3 regions of the Peribacillus sp. SRI_006 genome follow, and region 2 is predicted to be linked to each of the others. Evidence: riboswitches for the same ligand, from Rfam matches in the RefSeq annotation. Region 2 holds a riboswitch; each other region holds the start of a gene.

Region 1 (4,265 bases), on a different contig from region 2:
TTATACAGAGTCATGTGAAAAGGGGGGAATAGAATGAATTCACCGATTGTAACGATTGTTGTACCTTGTTATAACGAAGAAAGCGTTTTGCAGGAAACCATTTCCCAGCTTTGTGGATTGATGAGGGGGTTGGTCGATGAAAACGTTGTTTCCGGTCAAAGTAAAATTTTGTTTGTCGATGATGGGAGCAAGGATCAAACTTGGAAGATCATTTACAAAGAAACGATTAATAATGAATATGTTCGCGGGCTAAAGCTTTCCCGGAATGCTGGACATCAAAATGCACTTCTGGCTGGGTTGTTTACAGCCAAGGAAGCCTCAGATTGTGTGATTTCCATTGATGCAGATTTACAGGATGATATTCAAGTCATCCCGGAATTCATTCGTAAATTCAATGAAGGATGTGAAATCGTATATGGTGTCCGCCAGAAAAGAGACCTTGATTCATTCTTTAAACGAACATCTGCAACAGGTTTTTATAAATTGATGAACAAGATGGGGGTTAACCTTGTCTATAATCATGCCGATTTCCGGCTAATGAGCAAGAGGGCGATCATGGAGTTGGAACGCTTTGATGAAACGAATCTTTTTTTACGGGGGATTGTCCCGCTCATTGGGTTTAAGACGGACTCTGTTTATTATGACCGTAAAGAAAGATTGGCCGGGGAAACGAAATATCCATTTAAGAAGATGGTTGCTTTTGCACTTGATGGCATTACTTCCTTTTCAGTTACACCGATCCGGCTTGTATTATGGCTAGGATGTCTTTCCTTTTTCATTAGCTTACTCTTTGGGTCTTACTTTTTATGGTTGAAATTTTATGGGCAGACCGAAACTGGCTGGACCTCATTGATCACCTCCATATGGTTGATCGGTGGACTACAGTTGATTGCTGTAGGGTTGATTGGGGAGTATATCGGAAAAATCTATAATGAATCCAAACGCCGGCCTAAATATATTGTTGATCTTGATCTATTTAATCCGCTCGATTTAAAAAAACGGGAGCAACTAGACAATGAACGGAACAGTATTGAAAAACTATCTAAAACAAACTAACTCCTTTATCCGCTTTTTATTGGTTGGAATAGTCAATACAGCGGTTGGACTTTCCATCATGCTTTTTCTCATGAATGCTCTTGAATTATCTTACTGGATCTCCACCTTTATCGGCAATGGTACGGGAGCTGTAACGAGTTTTCTTTTGAACAGGACTTTTACCTTTAAAAGCGATATAGAATGGCGGCGAGGAGTTGCCCGTTTCTTTTGCGTCATCCTGATTTGTTATTCCGCCGCTTATTCTATAGGCCAAGCCATTGCAGAATCACTGGAAGGAACCGTTCATTTATCCATACAACAAAATTTGGCTGTTCTGATAGGAACAATCTTTTATACAGTGCTTAACTATCTTGGCCAGAAATACTTTGTCTTTAAAAAAAGCAATTTGAGGCCAATTCAAGAAGGAAGGAACTAATTGGCGTAGATCAGTGGAATAATGCCCCCGAATGGACGGGAATTAAAAATGGAATCGGAAAGCGAAATTCTGATTTTATGACTATCCAAGCTGGGGCAGATCTGTTTTACTTAATCCACCACGTTACTTCATTTTTCCTTTTGGGGAATCTATCTTTTGTTCATTGTCTTCTTGAATATCCTCCTTTCAGACGTTTACTTTCCTTCTTTCCTACCATCGAATCATGTGTTTGCATGACTTTTGTTATATAAGTCAAGAATAAAACCTCGCTTATAAATAATAATTCTATTTCTGTGCAAAATTTTCATTTACTTTTCCATTTCACGGGAGTATGATAATCAACAGTTTCATATTTCTAAATCGCTTAAGCCTTATGGTGCGGGGGACCCGTTATTGGGATTGTCTTTAACAATCCAAGGGGTGAATCCTTTAAAAGGTAGGGCTACTCTTAGGTCCGAATCCGTCAGCTAACCTCGTAAGCGTTATATGAGAAGGAAGGTGGAGCTTGTTAGACAAAAAAATTGATGTCTACAGGTCTATTTAGCTATGACTTGTAGGCATTTTTGTGTTTCGTCTCGTTTTTTTGCGACAGCTGGGAAATATAAACTTATAAATTACATGGTGGTGAATTCTTGATGTTATCTTCTATAAAGAGGTTCTTGATCGGGAGACCTTTAAAATCAAATGCACTTGGTGAACAAAAGCTTAATAAAACAAAGGCGTTGGCGATATTATCTTCAGATGCATTGTCTTCGGTTGCATATGGGCCGGAGCAAATATTGATTGTCCTGATCACGGTCGGTGCTGCGGCATTCTGGTATTCAATCCCTATCGCGATTGGAGTATTGATCCTGTTAACCGCTTTGATTTTGTCCTACAGACAAATCATTTTCGCTTATCCACATGGCGGGGGAGCCTATGTGGTTTCAAAAAACAATTTAGGTGTCAATCCAGGGTTGATAGCTGGAGGATCCTTATTGGTCGATTATATATTAACTGTCGCGGTAAGTGTTTCCGCTGGTACGGATGCCATCACGTCCGCTTTTCCCGGCCTGCATGATTATAATGTCCTCATAGCCATTATTTTCGTCATCCTACTTACTATCTTGAACCTTAGGGGGGTTACGGAATCGGCATCTGTCTTGGCCTATCCGGTGTACCTATTCGTTTTAGCCTTGTTCATCTTGATTGGGGTTGGAATTTACAAAATTCTGACGGGAGGAGTCTCACCGGAATTGCATGCGTCAATCGGGACTCCGGTAGCCGGCATCAGTTTATTTATACTGCTAAGAGCATTTGCATCAGGAAGCTCCGCATTGACAGGAGTCGAAGCGATTTCCAATGCAATCCCGAACTTTAAAGATCCAGCACCGAATAATGCTGCGAAAACATTAATAGCGATGGGTTCCTTACTAGCTGTTTTGTTTTCGGGAATCGTATATTTAGCCTATTATTTAAGCATTGTTCCTAGCGCAGAGGTAACGGTCGTCTCCCAGATTGCTGAAGAGATCTTTGGACGGAATTTCATGTATTTCTTCATTCAAGGTACAACTGCATTGATCTTGATACTTGCGGCAAATACTGGATATTCGGCTTTCCCTTTGCTTGCGGTAAATCTGGCGAAGGATAAATTCATACCAAGGGCGTTTACGATCAGAGGGGACCGTTTAGGGTATTCCAATGGAATTATCATACTTGGACTTGCATCCATCATCTTGATAGTCGCAGTTGAAGGACATACGGAAAATCTCATTCCGCTTTATGCGGTTGGTGTATTCATCCCATTTACGTTATCCCAGACCGGGATGATTGTTAAATGGATTCGCGAAAAGCCAAAAGGCTGGATGATGAAATTAACCATTAATTCAATTGGTGCCATAATTAGCTTTATCGTCACGATGATATTCTTTTTAACCAAATTTATTCAGGTTTGGCCTGTTTTGATTTTTTTACCTATCATCATTTTAATTTTTCATCGAATCAGAAAGCATTATGAAGCAGTTGGAGACCAACTAAGGATTACAACATGTGAGCCGATCTTACCAATCGAAGGAAATATCATCATTGTACCTGTTGCGGGTATAACTCATGTGGTTGAGAACTCTTTAAATTATGCAAAATCTCTATCTGCACATCAGGTCATTGCCGTTTATGTCGCTTTTGAAAGAGAAGATGAAAAGAAATTCGAAGAAAAATGGAAGAAGTGGCAACCAGATGTTAGACTTGTGACTCTAAACTCTTATTACAGGAGTATCATACAGCCACTAACTAAATTTGTGGACACAGTAGAACATAAGGCTAGTGAATCCAACTATAAAGTTACGGTGATCATCCCCCAATTCATTCCGAAGAAGGGCTGGCACAATATACTTCATAACCAATCAAGTTTACTGATTAAGGCCTACTTGCTTTATAGAAGAAATGTGGTTGTTACGACAGTGCCCTATCATTTGAAGAAGTAAGTTCCATTAACTAAGAAAAGAAGCAGACCTACATAAGGTTTGCTTTTTTTCTTATCTTTATAAAAAATTCAGCAATAACTTACGCTTCCGATATGTGAGTATGAACATTCATTACTCACAGTAACTATGAAGCCCGTACAATAAAAAGGATTTGCAGTAAGATGTGGGGATACTTCCTCTTTTAAAGCTTTAATTAATGTTAATATAAAACCTTCTCCATCATCATTATCCGATTGACTGCTGTTTGGGAAAGTTATTATTTCAAAGTCGCTGATGATTCGGAAATGGACATGCGACATCATCAACGGTGGATAGCATCAATCAGTATCATT
Region 2 (4,265 bases):
TGATATCCCCTATATAAAATTAGTTATCGTTCAAATGATTCTTTTTGGCCTGCAATTAGTGGAAAAAACATTATTGATTCCCTTATTCGTTTTAATGGATATAGGCAGCGATGCCAATCCTTTTTCTTTGGGGATCATCAGTCAGTATTTTCTCAGAAGCGATTATTTCATTCACTTTTTCAGTGAAATTACCATTTTTCAATTTCTCATTATTGCTCTGCAATATTTTTATTTAAAGGAATTTACAGAACGTAATAATTATTTGGTCCTTTTAATGATTGTTCTTTTCTATTTGGCCACATGGTTTGTTAAAGCCTTTTTAGGATACATCCAAGTAGGCGTATTTGTATAAAGCGGGTGAAATGAATGAGCGGTAACTGGAAAATAGTGGCGGTCTCCATTGCGTCGATAGTGTTAATAACCGTTAACTTATACCTTATTGAAAAAAAGGAAAGCAAAGTGGAACGTACGGTTTTCGTTGAAAACTGGACTAAGGTAAAAAAAGATACAATTACGGATACTATTCAAACAAATGGGGTAATTAAACCAGTAGAAGAGTATGATATCTATTTTGATGCCAAGAAAAATGATTTTAAGAAATTCCTTGTAAAAGAAGGCGATTCGATTACGGCTGGCTCCTCGTTGTTTGAGTATACGGCGACCGAACTTGATGCGCTTAAAGCGAGTTTGGAAGCGGAGAAAACGGCAGCTGAGGGGGAAAGGGCAGGGATTGAGGAATACATAGGGAAGTTGAGGTCTTATCAGGGGACCTTGACCAGTGAACCTGAAGCTGCAATTGATGAATCGGTGGAAAAAAACTTGAATATTGATATAACGACAAGCTCTTCAGACCTTATTAAAAGTAACATTGAGCAAGAAATGTACAAGCAGGAACTAGAAAAAAACAGGTTGGATGAAAAAGTGAAAATGCTTGACGCTAAATTAAGTTCGATTGAGGAGCAGTCCAGTGCAATTGTGACGACGAGCGAGGCTGATGGTGTCGTTAAAAATATCAATAAAAACCTTGATAATCCCATTATATCCATCGTTTCTACAAATATGGCAATTGAAGGGGATTTCTCCGAAGAGGAAATGAAAAAGGCTGAAGTGGGCATGACTATAAAAGCAAGTTCCTCTGATTCAAAAAAGGCATTGAAAGGGACGATAGGCCGTATCCATTCCTATCCCGCAGAAGAGCCATCATTAAAAAAAGATAACAGATTTCCATTTCAGGCTTTAATCGAACCGGAAGGCGAAGAAACGGAACCTCTGTTGGTGGGATCGAAAGTGAACCTTACTGTAATAACCAATGAGAAAGCCGGTGTACCCTCCATACCTATAGAGGCGGTACAATACCAAAAGCATCCATATATTTACAAGTTGACGAATAAAGGCCATGTGGATAAACATTACATTACAAAAGGTCTTAAGGCTGAAGGGAAGCAGGAAATCATAAAGGGACCGTCTGTAGGTGACGTCATCCTCCTGAAGCCGAATGTGGCAGTGAAGAACCATTCTTATTTTATTACCCCGATTCAATTTGAAAAAGTGAAAGCTAGAACTTATAAAAAATTCACCTCTAGGGAAAAAGTAAGATACCTGTTACTTGGCATTCTGGAAAAATAACCGCTTTTTTCACAAGAGAGGTGATGACAAATTATTTATTAATTATATCAATATAACTTAAGTGATTAAAAATCGGGAAGCGTAATTATAGATAGAGTAGCTATTAATACAGAATATTCAGACATATTTAAAGACCTTTTTCTAGAACGGATGCGAATAAATATTTACAGATTATCATTTTTAGTATAATATTTTATTATAAGTTAACTCGCTTAATCTTATTCCAAGAACGGGGGACCCATTTTTGTGGATTTTATCCGCTAGGGGTGAATTCAGAAATGAAAGGGCTTTTTGTGTTTCCAATCCTAACCCGACAGCTAACCTCGTCAGCGTCTTCAAGGGAACATGTGTGAATATTCACGCCTATAAGAAATCGACACATGAAGTGTCTTTTTTTTCGGCGTAAAGACAGAGTTTTTCAAAAAAGAAAAATTACTTTCTTTTATTAGTATCTTGTTTCCCTTACCGAGACAAAAATGTTTTTGCATCAAAGACTTTATGGAAGGTGAGGAAAGTAAATGAAGAAATTCAAACTAAGTTTAGCTAGCCAAATTTTCATTGGTTTAATTCTAGGGATTATCGTTGGTGCCATTTTTTATGGTAATGAGACGGCCCAAAACTTTTTACAGCCATTCGGAGACATTTTCCTACGAATGATTAAAATGATTGTAGTGCCGATCATCGTTTCAAGCCTTATCGTTGCAGTTGCTGGTGTAGGTGATTTGAAAGCGGTAGGTAAACTAGGTGCTAAATCATTATCATACTTTGTTGTCGTAACTATGATAGCGATTGCTGTTGGTTTAATTTCAGCGAATATCATCCAGCCTGGTGCTGGTGTGAATATGGATAAGCTGGAACAAACTGATATTTCTACGTATGTTGATACAGCAGAAACTAAGCAGCATGAATCGTTCGTGGATACACTCGTTCACATTGTACCATCCAATCCAGTTCAAGCTATGGTACAAGGCGATATGCTAGCGATCATTTTCTTCTCCGTGTTGTTTGGGCTTAGTATTGCAGCCATCGGTGAAAAGGGTAAACCAGTATTCCGCTTCTTCCAAGGTACAGCTGAAGGAATGTTCTACCTAACTAACATGGTCATGAAATTCGCTCCTATCGGTGTATTTGCACTAATCGGTGTGACGATCTCCAAGTTCGGTTTGGAATCTTTAATTCCGCTAGGAAAGTTAGCGCTTTCTGTATACGGAACAATGATTTTCTTTGTAATAGTCATTCTTGGTCTTATTGCGAAATTTGTCGGATTCAATATCTTTACGCTGATTAAACTTCTAAAAGAAGAATTGATTCTTGCTTTCTCTACTGCAAGTTCAGAAGCGGTTCTTCCGAAACTCATGGAAAAAATGGAGAAAGCGGGATGTCCAAAACATATTGCTACATTTGTTATTCCGACTGGATACTCCTTTAACCTTGATGGTTCTACATTATACCAAGCGTTAGCAGCTATCTTCATCGCTCAAATGTACGGAATCGATTTAAGCGCGTATGAGCAAATTACGCTGATGCTAGTTTTAATGATCACGTCCAAGGGAATTGCGGGTGTACCGGGTGTATCTTTCGTAGTTCTTTTAGCGACATTGGGAACTGTCGGTATTCCTATTGAAGGTCTAGCATTTATTGCCGGTATCGACCGTATTCTTGATATGGGACGTACAGTGGTAAACGTTATCGGTAATTCACTTGCGGCAATCGTCATCTCTAAATGGGAAGGTCAATTCAACCCTCCTTCCAAAAAAGAGTTAGAGCAAGTTTCTTAATATAAAAAATCCAGAGTGAAATGTCACTCTGGATTTTTTTATTTATTTTTTTGAATGAAATAGCGCTTTCTTATTTCTCGATGACTGTAAACTCTGCTTCCTTCAGATGCTCAAGCACTTCAAGTTGAATTGTTTTATGGAGGAAACTACCTTCTTGACGCGTCTTCCCGGATGTCAAAATACCCCCAAATTCATAAAGCCTTTCATCTTGTTTACCCCAAAACCAAATCATTTCCTCTCGGCTCAGAAGGTCATGTGTTGTGAAATGAAACTACCTTCCGGCTTTAAAATACGGTTGATTTGTTTTCAAAGCTAATGTCGGTCATTTTGAGTTGGGGAAGCATCAGCAAAAAGGGAAGCGGCCCTATGAAATGAGTGAATGAATGAAAAAACCATTTATGATCCTTTCTTCGATTTGGTTAATATGGATTTCTACCTGATGCAGATGATGATGATTAATATTGGGGTTATATAACTTACGTGAAACTCCAAAAGTTTGATAAAATAACATTATTGATTGAGAGCTCGGAGGGGGTCAGGTTATGAAGAATGAAAGTAATGATATCTTATACATGTATATGCAGGCTTCCGAACGGTTTGTCCTTTTTAATGGACTCAATTTTCGTGAATTCGTCAATTCGCTTCCGTATACCTTGGATTCGATCTTATTATTGAAACATCAATTCGATGGTGGGGAATACAATTTGAATGTCCTGCTTGAGAGCGCTTCATCTGAAGCTATTGCGAAGCTCGTTAAAGAAAATGTCCAGGCATATGGAGATTTCTGTTGGATCGATTTTGAAGAAGCGGAAGGGCTGGATGAATTGGATGGAAGGGAAATAGCGGAACTTTTATATTTAG
Region 3 (4,265 bases), on a different contig from region 2:
TCAATTCATCAGTGAACATGCTCACGCATTAAGGGCCATTCTTGGTGATCAGGGCGACCCTTCTTTTGCGAAAAAAATAAAACGGGTTTTCGGTGAAGTACTGTTGGAGCGTTTGATCAGCCTGCATCCTGCAGCTAAAGATGAAGCATTCCGCATGTATATGCACGCCTTCCTGACATCGGCGATTTTAGGGGTGATTACTGAGTGGCTGGAGAACTGTGAGGAACAAACGGCGGAAGAAATGGCGAAAATCCATTTTCAAATCTTGAACTTCATCAGCCAATTGCGCACATTCATCCAATGAACATTTATTAAAGGGTGCCTTTAAGTCGTATTACATCTTTCCCTTCGCTTCTATCTCTACATCACCAACGGAATAACACCTGCTCTTGGAGGTCTTCATACTAAGCATCGACAACCATATGGATAAAGCGAACATGATCAGGGAACCTGAAATCGCCACGAACCGAATCGAAATGAAATGGAATTTTCTCTTCTTTACACATTACTGGTTAAATACTCTAAATAACGCAAAAAAACTCATTAAATATAATGAGTTTAAAAGCAAAACAAGATATGGATTTTTCGCTCACCGTTCCTGGATAGAACACAGGGATTACAATAATTGAATACCGCTATGAATGTTGGAATCAGTTGATTTATCTTGGGGAAAACAGTTTTAAAAACGGATTCTTTTTCTTATCCGTTATCCTTAATTCATTCATGATGATTTGATCCTCATGATCGGCTATCCATTTCCTTAGTGCATCTTTATCCTGGCATTGTGTTAAATATGTTTGGCCACCCTTGCCTGTAGCATTGATAACATATCTATTGAACGTCTTCTCCATAATTGCCCGCCTTTTTAATAAAATGTATTGAATTTAACTAATAATGTACTGCTTTTTTCTTTATCTTTTACAAAAGAAACATAATATATCTATTACAAATTTCGATTGGCAATAGCATGTTCTGCTTTGAAATTATTGAATAAAGTATATCGATGCCGGTTATCATAATTGGATTAATCGAACCTATCATAATGTGCCAACTAATATTTGTCAATACGTTTTTTTAATGTAAATAAAACGTAAATTTTCAGTTTTATTAAAGAAATATTTTTTTACGATTTAGGGGTTTACAACTGCTAAATGATGGGAGTAGAATACGTTTATCAATTTAATGCATTTCGGCCAAAACTCATTATAAATGAGTACGGAGGACCCAATCATTTGGGGTTAATTCTGCCTTGCAGAAGGGATGAGATCAGCTCTTTCGCCATCCTACCCGTCAGCTAACTTCGTCGGCTAAAGCGAAGGAGGTCTTAAGACCGCCTATTTCGGAAGCTTTTTTTTGCTCGCTATTAGTGGCAATACAGCTATTCGATGATTTCGCAGGTCTTTTTATTATGCCTTTAAACAGATTCGAAAAGAGATTGTTGATTAAAAGTCATACAGTAGGGATGATCATTTGAGAATGACAAAAAATTTATTGGATCCGCCAAAAATACTTGTACTCGGCTTTGCCATCCTGATACTTATCGGGGCCTATTTATTGACCCTGCCGATTTCCACAGAAAATGGCCATGGCCTTTCTTTTCTGGATGCTTTATTCACCTCGACTTCCGCTACATGTGTAACAGGGCTGGTCGTAGTGGATACGGGATCGACTTTCACCACTTTTGGTGAGTTGGTTATCTTAACACTGATTCAGATAGGCGGCTTAGGGTTCATGTCATTTGCGACGTTTTTCTTTTTCCTTCTAGGGAAAAAGATTTCCTTAAAAGGCAGGTTACTCTTGCAGGAGTCCTTAAATAATCTATCCATGGCGGGTGTAGTCAGATTAGTGAAACGGCTGTTAATTTTCACGGCCATCATTGAAGGTGTGGGTGCCCTTATCTTATCGATTCGCTTTTCTTTTGACATGCCAACCGGGAAAGCGATCTATTACGGGGTTTTTCATTCCGTTTCGAATTTCAATAATGCCGGCTTTGATTTAATGGGGGAATTCAGGAGTTTGACCCCATATGCATCGGATCCATTCGTAACCCTTACCGTCGCCTTCCTCATCACGTTTGGCGGGATAGGCTTTATCGTGATGAATGAACTATACGAATATCGGAATGCACATCGTTTATCCGTACATACGAAGATCGTTCTGACGACTAGCGTGACCCTTACGATTGCCGGCGCGATTTTAATCTTTTTATTCGAGTACGGCAATGCCAAGACATTGCAGCCTTTATCTTTCATGGGTAAAATGCTGTCGTCCTTATTTCAATCGGTATCACCACGGACGGCAGGCTCCAACACGCTGAATATCCCTGATTTAACTCAGCCTACATTACTGCTCATCATTTTCTTGATGTTCGTTGGGGCATCACCCGGATCGACTGGCGGCGGGATTAAAACGACGACATTGGCGACGATTGCCGGAACGGTTTGGTCACAGATCAAAGGTAAGGGTGATGTGGTCTTGTTTCGCCACCGCATCGTGAGTGAAACGATCTTTAAAGCATTATCCGTTACGTTCATTGGTGTATTCATGGTTTCCATCATCTCCATTCTGCTGACCATCACTGAAAGCGGAACTGATTTCTTGATGATTTTGTTCGAAGCCACTTCAGCTTTCGCCACCGTGGGACTTTCAATGGGTTTGACCCCGGAATTATCACCGGTCGGCCGGATGCTCATCATTTTCACGATGTTTGCAGGCCGTGTTGGCCCTTTGACTTTGGCCTTTGCTATCGCCATGAGGCGCAAACCAGATTCTTTCCGACGTCCAAAAGGAAAAATCATGATTGGTTAATTATAAATGAAGGAGTGTAAAAGATGGGAAAACGACAATATGCCGTGATCGGTCTAGGCAGATTCGGAACCAGTGTGGCCCATAGATTATATACGGCTGGCCAAGAGGTATTGGGTATTGATGTCAACGAGGAAAGAGTCGAGAGTGCGGAGCTGAGCGTTACCCATGCGATCATGGCGGATACGACTGAAGAAGAGACATTGAGGTCAATCGGAATCCGTAATTTCGATTGTGTCATCGTAGCCATCGGAAATGACATGCAATCGAGCATTTTAACTACCTTGCTTTTAAAAGAACTTGGGATCAAAAAGGTCATTGCCAAGGCACTTAATAAAAATCACGGTCAGGTGCTGACAAAAGTCGGTGCCGACTGGGTCATCTATCCTGAGAGGGATATGGGGGAACGGGTCGCGAACCAGCTCCTTTCCCCTAACATGCTGAACTATATCGAGCTTTCTAAAGAATACAATATCGAGGAAATCATCCTCCCCATGAGCATGAAGGGAAAAAGCCTCAGGGAGCTTGATTTACGGGCAAAATATAATATCAGCGTCATTGCCATCGTGAGTAATGGAGAAATTATCATAGCACCGTCACCTGATCAGGATATCCATGAAAAAGATATGCTTTTAGTGGTTGGCAATAAAGAAGATCTGGCCGTCTTTGCCAATATTGAATAAAATCCGGCAGGTTCCGGCTCTTGCTCCTTTTGAAGGCTAATACATACGAGAAGACCGCCATATGGAGGTCTTCTCGATGAAATGTATAACGAACATCCCCGAGCCCAGGGTATGTATGTATTATTTTATCGTACTGATCGCTTGGGCAAGAGTGGACTTTATCGTCACTTTATCAAAAGGAAGTTGAAGCTTAACGGCAGTCATGGCTATTTCCGGCCGAAGTCCTGAAAGGGTTGTTTGAATTCCGATCAAATGCAAGGATTCAATCAATTGAGACAGCTGGTGTGCTGATCCGCTATCTATTGAATGAACGCCGGATAGGTCAATGAAAAGTCTGGTGACATTTTTTTCAGCGCACTTTTGTAAGGTGTTTTCAAGCAAGGACATGCCCCTCGTCGTGTCAATATCGCCTATCAGGGGAAGCAATGCCGTGTTATCTTTAAGGGAAATGATGGGTGTGCTCAATTCATCGATCGTTGCCTGTTGGGCTTTCATGATTTTATTGGCATACCTATGATTCGCTTCCGTAAACCTCTCCATCACTTCACTGATCACCTTCACCACTATCCGATACCAGGAGTTTATTTCCTCCTGTGTATATTGATCTCCATGCAATTTCACAAACCGGTCAATATAACCCAGGTATTGCTCTTGCGTACGGAAAAACTCCCTCAATATAAAATAGATGGGTGTGTTTAAATGCTGCTCATCCTGACCGATCGCTTCAATCCAATCACCAAGCTGCTTAAAGAATTCCCTCTCCTCTGTATCAAAAAC

What was found. Region 2 has a riboswitch for cyclic di-AMP ahead of AC2YHV_RS26850 (cation:dicarboxylate symporter family transporter). Riboswitches for the same ligand answer to the same signal wherever they lie in the genome.
Region 1: it holds a riboswitch for cyclic di-AMP, as region 2 does, so the genes downstream of both, AC2YHV_RS13920 (APC family permease) here and AC2YHV_RS26850 (cation:dicarboxylate symporter family transporter) in region 2, are expected to answer to the same signal.
Region 3: it holds a riboswitch for cyclic di-AMP, as region 2 does, so the genes downstream of both, AC2YHV_RS16170 (TrkH family potassium uptake protein) here and AC2YHV_RS26850 (cation:dicarboxylate symporter family transporter) in region 2, are expected to answer to the same signal.

The regions. Positions count from the first base shown of each region.
Region 1 covers NZ_JBYCZT010000008.1:248,142-252,406, reverse strand. Annotated here, with positions in the region: gene AC2YHV_RS13935 (DUF6044 family protein) at 1-18, shown strand, start outside; gene AC2YHV_RS13930 (glycosyltransferase family 2 protein) at 34-1,056, shown strand; gene AC2YHV_RS13925 (GtrA family protein) at 1,016-1,471, shown strand; cyclic di-AMP (ydaO/yuaA leader) riboswitch at 1,823-1,969, shown strand; gene AC2YHV_RS13920 (APC family permease) at 2,107-3,933, shown strand.
Region 2 covers NZ_JBYCZT010000029.1:23,897-28,161, reverse strand. Annotated here, with positions in the region: gene AC2YHV_RS26860 (hypothetical protein) at 1-352, shown strand, start outside; gene AC2YHV_RS26855 (efflux RND transporter periplasmic adaptor subunit) at 367-1,626, shown strand; cyclic di-AMP (ydaO/yuaA leader) riboswitch at 1,826-1,973, shown strand; gene AC2YHV_RS26850 (cation:dicarboxylate symporter family transporter) at 2,145-3,404, shown strand; gene AC2YHV_RS26845 (hypothetical protein) at 3,475-3,636, opposite strand; gene AC2YHV_RS26840 (hypothetical protein) at 3,947-4,265, shown strand, end outside.
Region 3 covers NZ_JBYCZT010000010.1:150,915-155,179, reverse strand. Annotated here, with positions in the region: gene AC2YHV_RS16180 (TetR/AcrR family transcriptional regulator) at 1-304, shown strand, start outside; gene AC2YHV_RS16175 (hypothetical protein) at 660-851, opposite strand; cyclic di-AMP (ydaO/yuaA leader) riboswitch at 1,182-1,324, shown strand; gene AC2YHV_RS16170 (TrkH family potassium uptake protein) at 1,477-2,808, shown strand; gene AC2YHV_RS16165 (potassium channel family protein) at 2,832-3,488, shown strand; gene AC2YHV_RS16160 (STAS domain-containing protein) at 3,609-4,265, opposite strand, start outside.